Regions from separate parts of the Streptomyces sp. NPDC043853 genome, predicted to be linked through region 1. Evidence: riboswitches for the same ligand, from Rfam matches in the RefSeq annotation. Region 1 holds a riboswitch; the other holds the start of a gene.

Region 1 (9,324 bases):
GGCTCCGGCTACGCGGCCGTCTACCAGGGCGTGCTCTTCCTCTTCGCGGGCGTGCCGGTGTACGCGGTGATGGCCGCCCGGCGGAAGCGGGACGCCGCCGCCTGACCCGGTGGGTGACCCTGCCCGCCCCGCCCGCCCCGCCGCACGGAAAACCGGGTGCCGGGCAGGGCCGGCGTGAGGTCTGATGGGCGCACCGGTCCGCCGAACGCGCGACCGGGCGCCCTGACACCGATCCCACATCGAGGACCCCGCCCACGTGCTCGCCGCCGTCACGGTCACCCCCGCCCAGATCCCCGAACTCCTCCTCGGCCTCGCCACCGTCCGGCCCGTGTTCCTCTGGGGCGCCCCCGGCATCGGAAAGTCCTCCCTGGTCCGGAAGTTCGCCGATTCCCTCGGGTTGGAGTGCGTCAGCCTGCTCGGCACCCAGCTCGCGCCGGAGGACCTGATGGGCGTCCCCCAGATCCGCGACGGCCGCTCCGTGTTCTGCCCGCCCGAGGCCATCGCCCGCGACGAGCCGTACTGCCTGTTCCTCGACGAGCTCAACGCCGCCACCCCGGACGTCCAGAAGGCCTTCTACTCGCTGATCCTGGACCGCCGCATCGGCACCTACGAGCTCCCCGCCGGCTCCATCGTCATCGGCGCCGGCAACCGGGCCACCGACAACGCGCTCGCCCGACCCATCGCCTCCGCCCTGGTCAACCGGCTCACCCACGTCCACCTGCGGGCCTCCGCCGCGGACTGGCTGACCTGGGCCGGCGAGTCCGACATCCACCCGTGGGTGACGGACTACCTCACCGACCGGCCCGACCACCTGTGGTCGCAGCCGCCCAAGACCGAGGAGCCGTTCTCCACCCCGCGCTCCTGGCACATGCTCTCCGACGCCCTGCACTCCTTCGGGCCGGACCTCGGCGAGGAGACCCTCAAGGTGCTCGCCCACGGCACCCTGACCCCCTCCCACGCCGTCTCCTTCTGCGGCTACGCGAAGATCGTCCGGCACGCCCACGGCATCGAGGCGATCATGAAGGGCGATGCGAGCTGGCCGCGCGCCCTCGGTGACCGCGACCTGCTGTACTACCTGGCCGACGCCTTCCGGGGCCGGCTCGTCAAGGAACTCCCGGCCGACCGCGAACACGTCTCCCCGGCACTGCGCCAGTACGCCCACCGGGCCAAGGCACTGCTCGTCCAGCTCGCCGAGATCTCCGTCGAGGTGGCCCAGACGGTCATCGCCGACGACGCCGACGGGCAGCCCGTGCTGCCCTCCTGGTTCCTCATCGAGGCCGCCCGCGACATGCCCCGCCTGGTCGAGGCCCGCCGATGAGCCGTACGGCCGGCAAGGGCAAGGGCAAGGGCAAGGGCAAGGGTACGGGCACGGGCAAGGGCACGGGCACGGGCACGGGCGCCGACCGGCCCGACCCGGCCACCGCGGCGTACCTCGCCGGCCTCGCCAAGGTCTTCGCCCACCCCGCCTTCGCGGCCCTGGAAGCGAAGACCTGCCGAAGCCGCGACTGCCGGCTCTGCCCCCGGGGCGGCCCGGCCCGAGTGGACTCCAACGGCGTGGTGCACGCCCACCCCACCCTCCGCCTCGAACCCGCCGAATGGGCCTGGGCGCTCGCACACGCCATGCTCCACCTCGGCTTCGGCCACGTCCCCGCCGACCCGGCGGACGACCGGGAGCAGCCCGACGCCGCCCTGCTCGCCGCCCGCTGCACCGTCGTCAACCGGTTCCTCGCCACGATGCCGGTCGGCCGGCCCCCCGAGGGCGTGCCCGCGGAGCACCCCGGCGGGGACGAGGAGCAGCTCGCCGCCCGCTGGCGGCGCGACGGCGTCCCCGCCCGCTACGCCCGCTGCGGCACCGCCGGCGAGGACCCCGACCAGTACCTGCGCCCGTGGCGGCAGTGGCAGGACAAGGCCCCGGACTGGCAGGCCGCCTTCGCCCGCGCCCTCACCCGGGCCGTCTCCGCCACCATGGACCGGGCCGCCGGCCGCGAGGACCGCCCCGACCAGCCCTGGGACCGGGCCCTGAACTGGTTCGTCTCCTCCTATCCGCTGCTCGGCGGCCTCGCCGCCGGCCTCACCGTGGTGGCCGACGCCGAACTCGCCCGCGCGTGGGACATCCAGATCGCCGCCGTCAGCGCCACCGCCGGGGAGATCTACATCAACCCGCTCCGCTCGTTCACCGCCGGCGAGTGGCGGTTCGTCCTCGCCCACGAGATGCTCCACGCCGCCCTGCGCCACGGCGAGCGCTGCGGCGCCCGCGACCCTTACCTGTTCAACGTGGCCGCCGACTACGTCGTGAACGGCTGGCTGGTCGAGATGGACATCGGCGAGATGCCCGCGGGCCTGCTCTACGACGCGGCCCTGCGCGAGATGTCGGCGGAGGAGGTCTACGACCGGATCGCGGGGGACCTCCGCCGGATGCGCCGCCTGGCCACACTGCGCGGCAAGGGCCGCGGCGACGTCCTCGGCGAGCCGCTGCCCCACCCGGACACCCGCCCGTACACCGACCTCGACGAGTTCTACCGGCGCGGCCTGGTCCAGGGCCTCGACCTGCACTCCGCCGAGGAACGCGGACTGCTCCCGGCCGGTCTCGTCGAGGAGATCCGGGCCCTGGCCCACCCGCCCGTGCCCTGGGACGCCAAACTGGCCCGCTGGTTCGACGAGTACGTACCCCGCCCGGTGGCCGTGCGCTCCTACGCCCGGCCCTCGCGCCGGCAGGCGGCCACCCCGGACATCCCGCGGGCCGGCCGCCGGTACCCGCCCGAGGAAGTCGCCCGCTGCACCTTCGGCGTGGTCCTGGACACCTCCGCGTCCATGGACCGGCAGCTGCTCGGCAAGGCCCTCGGGGCCATCGCCTCCTACGCGGAAGCCCGCGACGTGACGGCGGCACGCGTGGTCTTCTGCGACGCGGCCCCGCACGACGCGGGCTATCTGGCGCCGGCCGAGATCGCCGGCCGGGTACGGGTGAAGGGCCGGGGCGGAACGGTGCTCCAGCCCGGCATCGACCTGCTCCAGCGGGCCGAGGACTTCCCTCCCCGAGCGCCGGTGCTGGTGATCACCGACGGGTGGACCGACACCCTGCGGATCCGGCGCGAGCACGCCTTCCTCATCCCGCAGGGCCGCGCGCTGCCGTTCACGCCGCAGGGGCCGGTGTTCCGGCTGTCCTAGCCCGGTACCGGCCCCTGCAGCAGCACGAGGTGATCAGTCGAGGTAGTCGCGCAGCACCTGCGAACGCGACGGGTGGCGCAGCTTCGACATGGTCTTGGACTCGATCTGGCGGATCCGCTCACGGGTGACCCCGTAGACCCGGCCGATCTCGTCCAGCGTCTTCGGCTGGCCGTCGTTCAGGCCGTAGCGCATCGAGACCACGCCCGCCTCGCGCTCCGAGAGCGTGCCCAGGATGGACTGGAGCTGCTCCTGGAGGAAGGTGAAGGACACCGCGTCGGCCGGCACGACCGCCTCGGAGTCCTCGATGAGGTCACCGAACTCGCTGTCGCCCTCCTCACCCAGCGGGGTGTGCAGGGAGATCGGCTCACGGCCGTACTTCTGGACCTCGATGACCTTCTCCGGGGTCATGTCGAGCTCCTTGCCCAGCTCCTCCGGAGTGGGCTCACGGCCGAGGTCCTGCAGCATCTGGCGCTGCACACGGGCGAGCTTGTTGATGATCTCGACCATGTGCACCGGGATGCGGATGGTGCGGGACTGGTCGGCCATGGCGCGGGTGATCGCCTGCCGGATCCACCAGGTCGCATAGGTCGAGAACTTGAAGCCCTTGGTGTAGTCGAACTTCTCCACCGCGCGGATCAGACCGACGTTGCCCTCCTGGATCAGGTCCAGGAAGAGCATGCCGCGGCCGGTGTAGCGCTTGGCCAGCGAGACCACCAGGCGGAGGTTGGCCTCCAGCAGGTGGTTCTTGGCCCGGCGGCCGTCCTCGACCAGGATCTCCAGCTCGCGCCGGTACGCGGGCTTGAGGTCTTCCTCCTCCTCGAGCTTGTACTCGGAGAACAGGCCGGCCTCGATCCGCTTGGCGAGCTCGACCTCCTGCTCGGCGTTGAGCAGCGGCACCTTGCCGATCAGCTTCAGGTAGTCCTTGACCGGGTCGGCGGTGGCGCCGGCCACCATCACCGTCTGCGCCGGCGCGTCGTCGTCGTCCTCGTCGGACAGCACGAAGCCCTGGCCGGGCTTGGCCGGCTCCTCCTCGTTGTCGTCCTCGAGGTTCTCGAACAGCTCGTCGTTCTCGACGTCGACGGTCTCTTCGCCGTCGGCGTCCTTGGCGGTCTTCTTCGCCGCCGTCTTCTTGGCGGTGGTCTTCTTCGCGGTCGTGGTCTTCTTCGTCGCGCGCTTCTTCGGCTCTGCGGCGACGGATGCGGTGGCAGCGGCTTCCCCGGTGACGGCCTCGGCGGTGGCCGCGGTCGGCTGAGCCGATATCGCCGCAGCGGGGGCCGGGGCAGCGGCCGCCGTCTTGCGCGCGCCGATCGGGCGCGGCGGGGCGGCGGTCTTCTTCACCGTGGTGCGGGCCGGGGCCGCCGCGGCCTTGCGGGGCTTCTTCGCGGCCGTCTTGGCGGCGGGCGCGGCGCTGACGTGCAGGGTCACACCCTCCTCGTCCAGGACCTGGTTCAGGCTGCGCAGGACCCGCTTCCACTGGTCCACCGGGATGCGGCCGGCCTCGAAGGCCAGGCGCACGTCGTCACCGTTGATGTGACCCTGCTCGCGGCCACGCTCGACGAGCGCGACCAGGGCCTCGGATTCGGCGATCTCCGGAGGGAACGTACGGGACGGGCTGAGCGACACAAGGAGCCTCTCGTTGCGAGCAGATAAAGGACGGGCGGGACATCATCGCGCGGCCTTGCGGAAACGTCCGACCGGGGGTCGGTATTCCGGCGCCGCGCGAGGACACCTGTCGGTTCATCGGCCGCCCGAGTCGATTCGTTACGCGCGGAATTGAGTGACCTGCGCCACGCTGCGTGCGCCAGGGCGCGCCCGGCGGGGTGCGTGCGCCCCCGAGAGGCCCGGACTACCCGCCGTGTCCGCCCCGGACCAGGGGTCGGTCCGGGGCGGCCGGGCGCGCGGGCCTCGACGAGGAAGCGCGGTGTACGCGCCACGAGCGGACCTTCGCGCTCGATCCGTTCGTGCAGCTCACGCAGCCGGTCCCGGCAGTGCCCGACCGCGTAGCCCGGCACCGGCCGGACCGCCTTCCGCAGGAATCAGATCACCACACCGATGCCGTGGAACTCCGTCCGCAACCGTTCCGACCGCCCGTCGGTCACCACCGGCCCGTCCTTCTCGGCGCCGGCGACCGCGTCGTCGGACCACCGGGCCCGCCGGACCTCCTCCGGCTGCGGACCGAGCACATACCCGACCGGCTCGAACACGCCGGACGGCCCGACCTGCCGGGAGGAATAGGTACCCCCGGTCTCAGCCCCCGGGCGATCACGTCCCATCAGGTGGCCACCAGATGGTCGCAGGGGTGGTCTGGCCACCGGATACCGGCTGACGACCAGCTCGAAGGCCTCGCCGCCCGGGGAGGCCGAATACGGGTGTCATGTCCCGATCACCCGAGCCGGTGCGTCGGTTCTCCACCGCCCATCGCACCGGACGGTGATGCACATCCCGTCGCCGGACCGCGTGCCGACTCGACTACAGTGGGCGCGGGCCGTGACTGGCGTTCGGGTGGATCACCACCGGGGAGCGGCCCGGCGTACGACCGTACGTCGACTGCCGCGCGCCTGGGCGAGACCGCGAACCGCGTACGCGCACTGCGTACCGCGAACCCGCAGCGACGTTCAGGAGACCCCTATGACGACCGCCACCGCCCGCCTGATGGACGGCACCGCCCTCGCCCGCCGCATAGCCGAGCGGACCGCCGCCCGTGCCGCCGCGATCACCGAGCGCACCGGGAAGGCCCCCTGTCTGGCCACCGTGCTGGTCGGCGAGGACCCGGCGTCCGTGACGTACGTCCGCATGAAGCAGAACCGTTGCGCCAAGGCCGGCATCACCTCCCGGCACGTGGCGCTCCCCGCGGAGACCACCACCGAGGAACTGGTGGCGGTGATCACGGGCCTCTCCGAGGACCCGGAGATCAGCGGCATCCTGCTCCAGCACCCGGTGCCGCACCACATCGACGAGCGCGCCGCCTTCGAGGCCATCGCCCCCGGCAAGGACGTGGACGGCGTCACCATGCACTCCTTCGCCGCCATGGGCTTCGGCCTGCCCGGATTCGTCTCCTGCACCCCCGGCGGCATCATGCGCCTGCTGGAGGAGTACGAGGTCGACCTGACCGGCAAGCACGCGGTGGTCGTGGGCCGCAGCGCGATCCTGGGCAAGCCGGCCGGCATGCTGCTGCTGGAGCGCAACGCCACGGTCACCTACTGTCACTCCCGCACGCAGGACCTCTCCTCGATCGTGCGCCAGGCGGACGTCCTGGTCGCGGCCGTCGGAAAGGCCGAGTTCATCCGGGGCGAGGACATCAAGCCCGGCGCGGTCGTCCTGGACGCCGGCTACAACGAGGGCAACGTCGGCGACGTCCACTTCGCCTCGGCCGCGGAACGCGCCTCCCTGATCACCCCGGTCCCGGGCGGCGTGGGCCCGATGACGATCGCGGTCCTGCTGGAGCAGACGGTGACGGCGGCGGAGACCCAGGCGCAGGCGAACGCGGAAGCCTGACCGGGTCGGGGCGCCGGGTCGACGGTGGCGGGTCGGGGGTAGTAGGGCGGGGGTGGCGGGTCGGGGGTAGCGGGTCGAGGCCTGAGCGCGACCAGCCTGCGGGGCGGGGTCGGGGGTGTGCCGGTGCTTCGCCTGGACAGAATCTGGGGGGTGCCCGGGTGCTGCCCGTCAGTCCCAGTGTCATTACGTGCCGGCCGTCGGCGTCAAGGGCGCTCCCTCCGGTCGCGTCGGCAAGCCGATGGCCCTTCGGGCCACCCTTGACACCGACGACCGTCACGCAACGACAAGGACTGTCGGGCGGCCCCCGGGGGATGGCATGGGAGGAGCCTTCGGATCCTGGGGCTCTGGCGTTGCCGGGCACGGGCAGCGGCTTGCGCTCGGCCAGCCGCCCTCCGGGCGGGCGCGGGGGTGAAGTGGATCAGATCTACGTAATCCGAGCCGGTCCAGGCGCACCAGATCGCTACGCGCTCCTGTCGGACGGCGGGTGCGGGCGGCCGGTGGCCGGACAGAGACCGCCACGGATCGCTACGCGCTTCGGTCTGTCGGCGGGTGCGGGCTATCGGGGGGTGCGGACTGTCGGGGGTTGCTCGTCGGGCGCTCGTGCGCTGACTGTCTGCTTCAGCCCATCGGCCTGTCGGCCGCCGCTCCTTCCGGAGCGCGTGGTGATCGGTGGCGCTTGTTGCCGCGTGATGGTCTTGGCCCCGGGCGGGCCGCCTGCCGCCGAGACGGACAGGAGCGCGTAGCGATCGTTGGCGGTCTATGTCCGGGCACCGGCGGCCCGCATCCGCCGAGAAAGAGGAGCGCGTAGCGATTTGGGGCGCCTGGACCGGCTTGGATTGCGTAGATCTGATCGACTTCACTTCCGCGTCCGCCCGGAGGGCGGCTGGCCGGGCGGAGCCGCTGCTGGTGCCCGCCAACGCCAGAGCGAATGTGGCCTTGGTCCCTCCATGCCATCCCCCGGGGGGCGGCCCGACAGTCCTTGTCGTTGCGTGACGGTCGTCGGTGTCAAGGGGGGCCCGAAGGGCCATCGGCTTGCCGACGCGACCAACGGGAGCGCCCTTGACGCCGGCGGGCGGCACGTAATGACACTGGGACTGACGGGCAGCCCCCGGGTGCTCCCTGATTCCGCCCGGGCGAAGCCCCGGCACACCCAGACCCCACCCCAGCAACCCGGTCCGGTCCGGTCCGAGGGAACCTCCTCCGCGCCACCCCGCCCCGCCCCTGCATTACCCCCCAGGTAATCGACCCCCCACCCTCCGCCCCGGCATCGTTGGGGCATCGGGTTCCGAGGCCGCGCACTCGGTCTCGGGGCCCGGGTTGACCTGTGGTTTTCGGATTTCCTGCCCCAAGGAGGGTTCCCATGTCCGCGACCGGGACGCTGTTGAACGGTATTGCCCGCACCACCGAGCCGCAGGCCGTGTTGCGGCGGTTTCTCGCTCTCGACGCAGTGGTCACCGGCGGCAACGGGCTGGCGTACGTGGCCTTCGCCGGGCCGGTCGGGGAGCTGATCGGGGTGGGTGAGGGGCTGCTTTTCGAGCTCGGGATCCTGCTCGTCGTGTACGCCGCCGGGGTCGGGTGGCTGGCTTCGCGGCGGGAGCCGGCGGCCGGTGCCGTGAAGGCCGTCGTCGAGATCAACTACCTCTGGGCCGTGGCCAGTCTGGTGGCGCTGGTCGTGTGGTTCTCGCCGACCGCGGCCGGGATGGTGTGGATCCCGGCACAGGCCCTCGCCGTCGCCGGGTTCGCCGTCGCCCAGCAGCTGGCGTTGCGCTCAACCACCCAGTGAGCGGAGGTACTTCACCGTCGCCGGGTCGGCCGGGAGCATCGTCTCGATGGCCAGCTCGGCGACGGTCACGTCCATCGGGGTGTTGAAGGTCGAGATGGACGAGACGAAGGACAGCACGTGGCCGTCGTGTTCGATGACCAGGGGGAGGGCGAAGTACGGGACCGGTTCGTCCGGCTCCGCGTCGCCCGGGCGGTCCGGGACCGGGTAGGCCGAGACCTCGTCGTAGAGGGCGCGCAGCCGTTCGGAGCGGGCCAGGGCGATCTGGCGCTCCATCTGGGCCAGCAGGTGTCCGCGCCATTCCTTGATGTTGACGATCCTGGGGGCCAGGCCCTCGGGGTGCAGGGTGATCCGCATCGCGTTCAGCGGCGCGGCGAGCAGGTGTTCGGGCAGGCCGTCCATCAGCATGAGGATGCCGCGGTTCGCGGCGATCACGTTGTACGTGGCGTCCACGACCAGCGCGGGGTACGGCTCGTAGCCCGCCAGTAGCCGCTCCAGGCCGTCCCGGAGCGTCCCCATCGACGGATCGTCGAGTGGGGTGTGCGCGTACCGTGGGGCGTAACCGGCGGCCAGGAGCAGCGAGTTGCGATCCCGCATCGGTACGTCGAGGTGGTCGGCGAGTTTCATCAGCATGTCCTCGCTGGGCCGCGAGCGGCCCGTCTCGATGAAGCTGATGTGGCGGGACGAGGAATCGGCGCGGCTCGCCAGCTCCAGCTGGCTGATGCCGCGCCGTTTGCGCCAGGTGCGGAGCAGGGCGCCGACGGGGGCCGGGCCCGCAGTGGTGGCAGTCGTCATGCCGCGACGCTAGCCGAACCGGGTCCGCCCTGGTCAGCCCACGTCGAAGGCGTTTCGCAGGCCGAGACGGTAGCGCAGGCGGTCGTGCC
Region 2 (9,324 bases), on a different contig from region 1:
CGGGACGGCGGTGCCGGTGAGGGTGGAGTAGATGGTCAGCAGGTTGCTGACGCCGGGCTTGTTCTCGGCGTCGAAGCGGATCTCGGTGCCGGTGTCGGTGACCGCGCTCTTGATCTTCTTCTCGGTGGCCTTGGGCTCGTCGAGGAGGTTGACCAGGCCCTTGGGGCTGGACGCCGACTTCGACATCTTGATCGCCGGGTCCTGGAGGTCGTAGATCTTCGCGACCTCCTTGACGATGTGCGCCTGCGGGAGGGTGAAGGTCTGGCCGAAGCGCTGGTTGAAGCGCTCGGCGAGGTCGCGGGTCAGCTCGATGTGCTGGCGCTGGTCCTCGCCGACCGGGACGGAGTCCGCCTGGTACAGGAGGATGTCGGCGACCTGCAGGATCGGGTACGTGAACAGGCCGACGGTGGCGTTGTTCACGCCGCCCTTGGCGGACTTGTCCTTGAACTGGGTCATCCGGCTGGCCTCGCCGAACCCGGTGATGCAGTTCATGACCCAGCCGAGCTGCGCGTGCTCGGGGACGTGGCTCTGGACGAAGAGCGTGCAGCGCTCCGGGTCCAGGCCGGCCGCGAGCAGCTGGGCGGCGGACAGCCGGGTGTTCGCGCGGAGGTCCTTCGGATCCTGCGGCATGGTGATGGCGTGCAGGTCGACCACCATGTAGAAGGCGTCGTGGGTCTCCTGCAGGGCAACGTACTGGCGGATGGCGCCCAGGTAGTTCCCGAGGTGGAACGAGCCGGAGGTGGGCTGGATACCGGAGAGCGCGCGAGGACGGTCAGAGGCCATGGGGCCATTCTCGCAGGTGCGGGGGCGGCCCATGGCCGCGATCGCCCGGAATCGCGGCCTCCGCTGCTGTCTGCCGCGCGGGGCTCCGACGCTACCGGCAGGTAGCGCCGGAGCCGACGGGATCCGACCCGCCGGCGGCGTCGGGGCCGGCAGGGCTAGGACACCGGGAGGCCCGGGGCAGGGTGGTCGGCGAGGAGGGCGGTGACCTCGGCGCGGATGCGGGCGAGGGCCGGCTCGTCGCCGGAGGCCGCCGCGGTGACGGCGCGGGAGATCCAGTCGGCCACGGCCGGCATGTGCTCGGCCCGCAGGCCGCGGGAGGTGAGGGAGGGCGTGCCGATGCGGATGCCGGACGGGTCGAACGGCTTGCGCGGGTCGAAGGGCACCGTGTTGTAGTTCACCACGATCCCCGCCCGGTCCAGCGCCTGCGCCGCCACCTTGCCCGGGACCTCCCGGCGGGTGAGGTCGATCAGGATCAGGTGGTTGTCGGTGCCGCCCGAGACCAGGTCGAGGCCCCGGTCGAGGAGCTCCGCGGCCAGCGCCTTCGCGTTGGCCACGACCTGGTGCGCGTACGCCGTGAAGGAGGGCTGCGCCGCCTCGTGGAGGGCCACCGCGATGCCCGCCGTGGTCTGGTTGTGCGGGCCGCCCTGCAGACCGGGGAAGACCGCCTTGTCGATCGCCTTGGCGTGCTCGGCCCGGCACATCAGCATCGCGCCGCGCGGCCCCCGCAGGGTCTTGTGGGTGGTGGTCGACACCACGTCGGCGTACGGCACCGGCGAGGGGTGCGCGCCGCCCGCGATCAGGCCCGCGATGTGCGCCACGTCCGCGACCAGGACCGCGCCGGCCTCCTTCGCGATCGAGGCGAAGGACTCGAAGTCGATCGTGCGCGGCAGGGCGGTACCGCCACAGAAGATGATCTTCGGGCGTTCGGCGAGGGCGAGGTCCCGCACCGCGTCGTAGTCGATCCGCCCGGTGTCCGCGCGGACGCCGTACTGCACGCCGCGGAACCAGCTGCCGGTCGCCGAGACGCCCCACCCGTGCGTCAGGTGGCCTCCCATCGGCAGGGCCATGCCCATCACGGTGTCGCCGGGCTCGGCGAAGGCCAGGTACACGGCCAGGTTGGCCGGCGAGCCGGAGTACGGCTGCACGTTGGCGTGGTCCACGCCGAACAGCCCCTTGGCCCGCTCGATGGCCAGGGCCTCGATCCGGTCGATGTTCTGCTGGCCTTCGTAGTACCGGCGGCCCGGGTAGCCCTCGCTGTACTTGTTCTGCAGGACGGTGCCGGAGGCCTCCAGCACGGCCGCGGACACGTAGTTCTCGCTGGGGATCAGCCGCAGGGTGTCCGCCTGCAGCCGCTCCTCCGCGGCGACCAGCGCGGCGAGTTCGGGATCGGTGGACAACAGGGCGGGATGCGGGACGGGCTGGCGCGCGGTCATCGCGGCTCCTCCGGGGTCGAGTGTCGTTTCGTACCCCGCGGAGGCCCAGGCGGGCGGCCGTGTGTGCGGACATGCGCGCGCGGCTCCCCCGGAGTTGGTTCTCCGTACGCCAGTCGCCGTGCGTGCCCCCACCATAACCGGCCACGACACCGGCACGCTTTCGCTGTCCGCGGCGAGCGGCGAGGATAGAACAGACGCCACACGCTGTCACAGCCCTACCGGGCGCAGGACGGACGAACGGAGACCCCGTGTCGACTACCGCTGATGCCATCCGCTCCGCAGAAGCGCACAGCGCGCACAACTACCATCCCCTCCCCGTCGTCATCGCCTCCGCGGAGGGCGCCTGGATGACGGACATCGAGGGCAAGCGTTACCTCGACATGCTGGCCGGCTACTCGGCGCTCAATTTCGGCCACGGCAACCGGCGCCTCCTCGACGCCGCCAGAGCGCAGCTGGAGCGGGTCACGCTGACCTCCCGCGCCTTCCACCACGACCGGTTCTCCGAGTTCTGCGCGGAGCTCGCCGGGCTGTGCGGCAAGGAGATGGTGCTGCCCATGAACACGGGCGCGGAGGCGGTCGAGACGGCCGTCAAGACCGCCCGCAAGTGGGGCTACGAGGTCAAGGGGGTGCCCGACGGCCAGGCCAAGATCGTGGTGGCCGCGAACAACTTCCACGGCCGGACCACGACCATCGTGTCCTTCTCCACCGACCACGAGGCCCGCGACCACTACGGCCCCTACACCCCCGGCTTCGAGATCGTCCCGTACGGCGACCTGACGGCGCTGGCGGACGCGGTCACCGCGAACACGGTGGCGGTGCTGCTGGAGCCGGTCCAGGGCGAGGCGGGCGTACTGGTGCCGCCGCCGGGATACCTGCGCGGCGTACGGGAGTTGACCCGGCAGCGGAACGTGCTGTTCATGGCGGACGAGATCCAGTCCGGGCTCGGCCGGACCGGGCGCACCTTCGCCTGCGACCACGAGGACGTCGTCCCGGACGTCTACATCCTGGGCAAGGCGCTGGGCGGCGGCGTGGTCCCGGTGTCGGCGGTGGTCGCCGACCGGGACGTGCTCGGCGTGTTCCGGCCGGGCGAGCACGGCTCCACCTTCGGCGGGAACCCCCTCGCCTGCGCGGTGGCCCTGGAGGTCGTCGCGATCCTGCGCAGCGGCGAGTACCAGCAGCGGGCCGCCGAGCTCGGCGACCACCTGCACCAGGAACTGGGCCTGCTGGTGGGCGGGGGCGCGGTGACCGCCGTACGCGGGCGGGGCCTGTGGGCTGGCGTGGACATCGCGCCCGGGCACGGCTCCGGGCGGGAGGTGTCCGAGCGGCTCATGGAACGCGGGGTGCTGGTGAAGGACACCCACGGGGCCACGATCCGGATCGCGCCGCCTCTGGTGATCAGCAAGGAGGACCTGGACTGGGGGCTGGACCAGCTGCGGGCGGTGCTGTCCGCGTAGCGCGACCGGCGCACGGCGGGCGGCGGGCAGCGGGCGGCGGGCGTGCGCCGGGTCACCGGCGTCCGCGGGCCCTTCCGCAGCTTCCGCTGCTTCCGCTGCTTCCGTCAGAGGATCACGTGGGGCAGGAAGCGGGCGTACTCGTCCGTGATCAGCCCCGCGGACTCGCGGATGCCGAGCCCGGCCGCCTCCTCCTCGACGACCCACGCGCCGAGCACCACCCGGTTGCCGTCGAAGTCCGGCAGCGGGGCGAGGGCCTGGAAACACACCGGTTCCCGGGGCTCCCCCGGCTGCGCCGGCACGTACGGGGCGCCGCCGGGCGGGTGCACGGTGACCCCGGCGCCCTCGCGGCCCAGCAGCGGCTTGGCCACATAGCCGGGGCCGCCGTCCTCGGCGAGCTCGCGCGGCCCGTCGAGGTAGGCGGGCAGCAGGTTCGGGTGCTCCGGGAACAGCTCCCAGAGGACCGCCAGCAGCGCCTTGTTGGAGAGCAGCATCTTCCAGACGGGCTCGATCCAGCAGGTGCTGCCGGTGCCTCCGCCGGTGTCCAGGGTGTCGAGGACCTGCGGGCCGAACTCGTCCTCGGCCAGCCACTCCCACGGGTAGAGCTTGAAGCAGCTGCGGATGAACTTCAGCTTCTCGTCCACGAACCGGCCGGACAGCCGGTCCCAGCCGATCTTCTCGACGGACAGCGCGACCGTCTCCAGGCCGGCCTGTTCGGCGGTCTCCTGGAGGTAGGCGACGGTCATCAGGTCCTCGCCGAGCTCGTCGGCCTCGGAGTGCGCGAAGTGGACCGGGCCGGGCGGGAGCAGTTCGGCCTGCCGGCGCCAGGCGTCGACCAGGCGCTCGTGCAGGGAGTTCCACTGGTCGGCGCCGGGGAAGCGCTCCTCCATCCAGAACCACTGCGGGCTGGCCGCCTCCACCAGCGAGGTGGGGGTGTCGGCGTTGTACTCCAGCATCTTGGCCGGGCCGGTGCCGTCGTAGCGGAGGTCGAACCGGCCGTAGAGGGAGGGCTGTTCGGCGCGGCGCCGCCAGGACTCGGCGATCAGCCGCTGCAGCCCGGGGTCGGTGATCCCCAGGTCCGCGTAGCGCTCGTGCTCCACGATGTGCGCGGCCGCCGCCAGGCACATGGCGTGCAGGTCCTCGACGACGTCCTCCAGCGCCTCCACCTCGGGGAGGCTGAAGGAGTAGTACGCGCTCTCGTCCCAGTACGGGCGCAGGGAGTCGTCGGGGTAGCGGGTGAGCGGGTAGATCAGCCCCTGCTCCTCGACGGTCTTCTGCCAGTCGGGGCGGGGATCGATGGTGTGCCGCTTCACGTCCGGTCCTTGTCGTCCTGGGTTCTGCGCTGTGCCGGGTGGCGCCGGGCGGTGGCGCTCAGCCGCCGCTGGAGCTGGAGCCGCCGCCGATGCCGCCCCGCTTGACGGCGCTCTTGTCGAAGCTGCCGCCGGTGACCTTGTTGCCCGAGGGGACGTAGCCGCCGTAGTACCAGGCGCCGCGGCCGCCCTTCTTGCACTCCTCCATGTTGAGCTGGTCGAGGGTGACGCGGTCGGCGCAGCGGCGGTCCGGCTCGGAATCGCTGCCGCAGGCGACCAGGGTGGCCGCGAGCAGGCCCATGCCGCCGAGCGCGACCCCGCCGGAGCGCATGCGCCGCCGGGTCACGGCACTCACGGCACTGACGGCACTGACGGTGCCGGGCTCGATGCTGCTGCTTTCCATGTCTGATGCTCCCCCTACCGGTGGCGTGCTGCGGACAGACTAGGGGTGGCCGCGCTGGGGATGGAATCCGGCCGTCGCAGAGACCCCGGGTGAGGGCTGCACTACATTCTGTTTGTGCTGATTGGGATGGTTTGCGCGCTGGGTGCGGCGGTCTGCTTCGGTACGGCCTCGGTGCTGCAGGCCGTGGCGGCCCGCGCCGCGGCGGCGACCGGCGGGGCGGACGGGACCGGCGGGGCGGGATCGGGGGTGGACGCGGCCCTGTTCCTCCGGGCGGTACGGCAGTGGCGGTATCTGCTCGGTCTGACGCTCGACGGGGCGGGTTTCGTGCTCCAGATCATCGCGCTGCGGCGCATCCCGATCTACGCGGTGAGCGCCGCGCTGGCGGCGAGCCTCGCGGTCACCGCGGTGGTGGCGGCACGGCTGCTGCGGGTCCGGCTGAGCCGGGCGGAGTGGGCGGCGGTCGCCACCGTCTGCGCCGGGCTGGCGATACTCGGGCTCGCCTCGGGCGCGGAGGGCACGGAGGAGGGCTCCGACGCCCTGCGCTACGCCATGCTCGGGGTGGCGGCGGGCATCCTGCTGCTCGGCGCCGTGCTGGGCCCCCGGCTGCCGCAGGGGCCGCGGGCACTGGTGCTGGGCCTGGCCGCGGGCACGGGCTTCGGGGTGGTGGAGGTCTCGGTCCGCCTGATCGACGACCTCGCGCCGGCCGCGCTCCTGACGAACCCGGCCTTCTACGCCCTGCTGACCGGCGGCGGGGCGGCCTTCCTGCTCCTCACCTCCGCGCTGGCCCGCGGCTCGGTCACGACCGCGACGGCGGGCCTGGTCCTGGGCGAAACGGTCGGCCCGGCCCTGGTGGGCGTCCTCTGTCTGGGCGACCGCACCCGCCCCGGCCTCACCTGGCTCGCCGTCCTCGGCTTCGCCGTCGCCGTGGCCGGCGCGCTCGCCCTCTCCCGCTTCGGCGAACCGGCTCCGCCGGAGCCATGACCGGCTTCCGCGTTGGCCTTGGCGCCGCCTCCGCCGAGGCCGGGGCGACGCCGCCTCCGCCGGGGTCTGCGCGCGGCCTCCGCCGAGGTCCGGGCGCCGCGCCCGCCGGGGTCCGGGCGCCGCGCCCGCCGAGGGTGTGCGCGACGCCGCCTCCGCCAAGGTGTGCGCGGCCTCCGCCGAGGTGTGAGCAGGCGTCCCGCAGAGCTGCGCCCTCCCACACCCTCCGCCGGAGGGGCGGGCACGCGTTCCCCAGGGCTGCGCCCTCCCTCGCCCTCCGCCAGAGGTGCGGCCTGCCTCCGCCGGAGGTACGGGCGGCCTCCGCCGAGGTGTGGGCGGGCACCTCCGCCGAGGCTCGGGCAGGCCCCGCCGAGGTGTGGGCGGCCTCCGCCGAGGTGTGGGCGGGCACCTCCGCCGAGGTGTGGGCAGGCCCCACCGAGGTGTGGGCGGCCTCCGCCGAGGTGTGGGCGGGCACCTCCGCCGAGGTGCAGGCAGGCACCTCCGCTGAGGTGTGGGCAGGCAGCTCCGCTGAGGTGTGGGCAGGCGTTCCGCAGGGCGGAACGGGTGGGCACACCGGAACGCCGCCCAGCGGGCTCGCTCCCGCCCCACCGAAGCCATGGCGCGCTTCGCCGCAGCGCCGCCCGGGCAGGGCGGTGGCTTCGCCGGGCCCGGCACCGCCAGGAGCGGAGCTCCGCCCGGACGGGGTCCGGACCGCAGCCGGACCGGGGCGCGGGGAGGCTGCGCGAGCCCTCGCGGGACCGGGGTGCCGTGTGCCCACCCGTGCCGCCCTGCGGCACGACTGCCCACACGGCCGGGCGCATCCGGCCGCCCTGCCCCCACGGCCGAAGCAACGGCCGGCACCCGCACAGCACGGCGTGCGACCGCCGGCCCCGCACGGCCGTGGCAACGGCCGGCACCCGCACGGTCGCGGCGGCCGGCCGGCCGCCAGGGCAGCACCGGCCCGCAAGGGCAACGCCGCCCGCAAGGGCAACGCCGCGCGCTAGGGGAGCGCCGCGCACAGCGCCGCGAGCGTAGGCGCCCACGCACTGTCCGATGGCGTGCCGTAGCCCACCACCAGCGCGTCACGCGGCGGCAGCTCCGCCTCCGGGTGCCGGAACACCGCCAGCCCGTCCAGCGCGAGGTCGTGCCGCGCCGCGGACTGCAGGACGGCCCGCTCCGACCCCGGCCCGAGGTCCAGCACCGCGTGCAGCCCGGCCGCGATCCCGGACACCGCCACCCGCCCGCCGAGCGCCGCCACGAGCTGGTCCCGCCGCCGCCGGTACCGCAGCCGCATGCCGCGTACGTGCCGGTCGTACGCCCCCGAGGAGATGAACTGGGCCAGGGTCAGCTGCTCCAGCGCGCTGCACGTCCAGTCGACCGGCCCGCGGACCGCGAGGACCTCGTCCAGGAGCTCCGGCGGCACCACCATCCAGCCCATCCGCAGCCCCGGCGCGAGGGACTTGCTGGCCGTGCCCAGATAGACCACCCGGTCGGGGTCCAGCCCCTGGAGCGCGCCCACCGGCTGCCGGTCGTAGCGGAACTCCCCGTCGTAGTCGTCCTCCAGGACCAGCCCGCCCGAGGACCGTGCCCAGTCCACCGCCGCCGCCCGCCGGTCCGGGGTGAGCGCCACCCCGGTCGGGAACTGGTGCGCGGGCGTCATCAGCACCGCCCCCACCGGCAGTCCGGCCAGCGCGGGGGTGTCCGCCCCCGCCGCGTCCACGAGCAGCGGCCGGGTGCGCAGGCCCGCCGCCGCCAGCAGGTTCCGGTGGACGTCCAGGCTGTACGACTCCACCGCGACCTCCCGCACCCGCCGGGCCCGCAGCACCTTCGCCAGCAGCATCAGCCCGTGCACGAAGCCCGCGCACAGCACGATCCGCTCCGGGTCCGCGTGCACCCCGCGGGCCCGCGCGAGATAGCCGGCCAGTGCCTCCCGCAGCTCCACCCGGCCTCGCGGATCCCCGTACCCGAACGCCTCGTTCGGCGCCTCGGAGACGGCCTTGCGGGTGGCGGCGATCCAGGCCGCGCGCGGGAACCCGCCCAGGTCCGGGGAGCCGGGCAGCAGGCTGTACGCCGCGCCGCCCTGCCGGACCGGCCGGCGGACCGGCGCGGGCGCGGACCGGCGCGGCTCGGCCCGCGGCGCGACCCGGGTGCCCGAGCCCTGACGGGCGGTCAGCCAGCCCTCCGCGACCAGTTCGGCGTACGCCTCGGCGACCGTGTTCCGGGCGATGCCGAGGTCCGCGCTGAGCGTCCGCGAGGCCGGCAGCCGGGTGCCGGGCGTCAGCCGGCCGCTCCGCACGGCTTCGCGCAGGGCCTCCGCGAGACCGGCCTTCAGGCCTCGGCCGGCGGTCGGATCGATATGCAGATCGGCGCCGAACCCGCCCGAATTGGCCCAGGAATCCCTCATGGACATGGACCATATCGGTGGGTCGTTCGGCTCGTACGGTGGACACATGACGATCAACACGGAGCAGACCACCCAGACCGTCCAGACCCAGACCGCCCAACACGCTCAGCCCGCCCCTGACCAGCGCTTCGCCCCCGAAGAGCGGGCCCGGATGCAGTGGCACAGCCTCGCGCCGGACGTCTACAAGGCGATGGTCAACCTGGAGATCGCCGCCAAGAAGGACCTCGACCCGGTCCTGGTCGAGCTGGTCAAGACCCGCGCCTCACAGGTCAACCAGTGCGCCTTCTGCCTCGACATGCACGCCAAGGACGCCCTCGCAGCGGGCGAGACCGCCGAGCGGCTGATCCAGCTGAGCGCCTGGCGGGAATCCCGGCACTTCTACACCGAGAAGGAGCTGGCCGCGCTGGAGCTGACCGAGGCGGTCACCGTCCTCACGGACGGGTTCGTCCCGGACGAGGTGTACGCGCGGGCGGCCGAGCAGTTCGAGGAGGCCGAACTGGCCCGGCTGATCGCCGTGATCACGACGATCAACGCCTGGAACCGGTTCGGCGTCACCACCCGC

Evidence for each region. A riboswitch is a leader RNA that binds a small molecule or an ion and turns the genes downstream of it on or off. The one in region 1 is predicted to bind ZMP and ZTP.
Region 2: linked by a shared signal. The riboswitch ahead of AC067U_RS21630 (serine hydroxymethyltransferase) and the one ahead of AC067U_RS02455 (bifunctional 5,10-methylenetetrahydrofolate dehydrogenase/5,10-methenyltetrahydrofolate cyclohydrolase) in region 1 are both predicted to bind ZMP and ZTP.

What each region holds. Positions count from the first base shown of each region.
Region 1 covers NZ_JBWKDJ010000001.1:565,902-575,225, reverse strand. Annotated here, with positions in the region: gene AC067U_RS02480 (amino acid permease) at 1-105, shown strand, start outside; gene AC067U_RS02475 (ATP-binding protein) at 257-1,318, shown strand; gene AC067U_RS02470 (vWA domain-containing protein) at 1,315-3,165, shown strand; gene AC067U_RS02465 (RNA polymerase sigma factor) at 3,199-4,788, opposite strand; gene AC067U_RS02460 (hypothetical protein) at 5,202-5,438, opposite strand; ZMP/ZTP riboswitch at 5,643-5,736, shown strand; gene AC067U_RS02455 (bifunctional 5,10-methylenetetrahydrofolate dehydrogenase/5,10-methenyltetrahydrofolate cyclohydrolase) at 5,794-6,660, shown strand; gene AC067U_RS02450 (hypothetical protein) at 8,021-8,443, shown strand; gene AC067U_RS02445 (helix-turn-helix domain-containing protein) at 8,429-9,235, opposite strand; gene AC067U_RS02440 (hydroxysqualene dehydroxylase) at 9,269-9,324, opposite strand, start outside.
Region 2 covers NZ_JBWKDJ010000008.1:61,666-70,989, forward strand. Annotated here, with positions in the region: gene trpS (tryptophan--tRNA ligase) at 1-783, opposite strand, end outside; gene AC067U_RS21630 (serine hydroxymethyltransferase) at 939-2,216, opposite strand; ZMP/ZTP riboswitch at 2,253-2,343, opposite strand; gene rocD (ornithine--oxo-acid transaminase) at 2,465-3,670, shown strand; gene AC067U_RS21640 (glutathionylspermidine synthase family protein) at 3,775-4,980, opposite strand; gene AC067U_RS21645 (hypothetical protein) at 5,039-5,380, opposite strand; gene AC067U_RS21650 (DMT family transporter) at 5,507-6,361, shown strand; gene pdxR (MocR-like pyridoxine biosynthesis transcription factor PdxR) at 7,359-8,762, opposite strand; gene AC067U_RS21660 (carboxymuconolactone decarboxylase family protein) at 8,914-9,324, shown strand, end outside.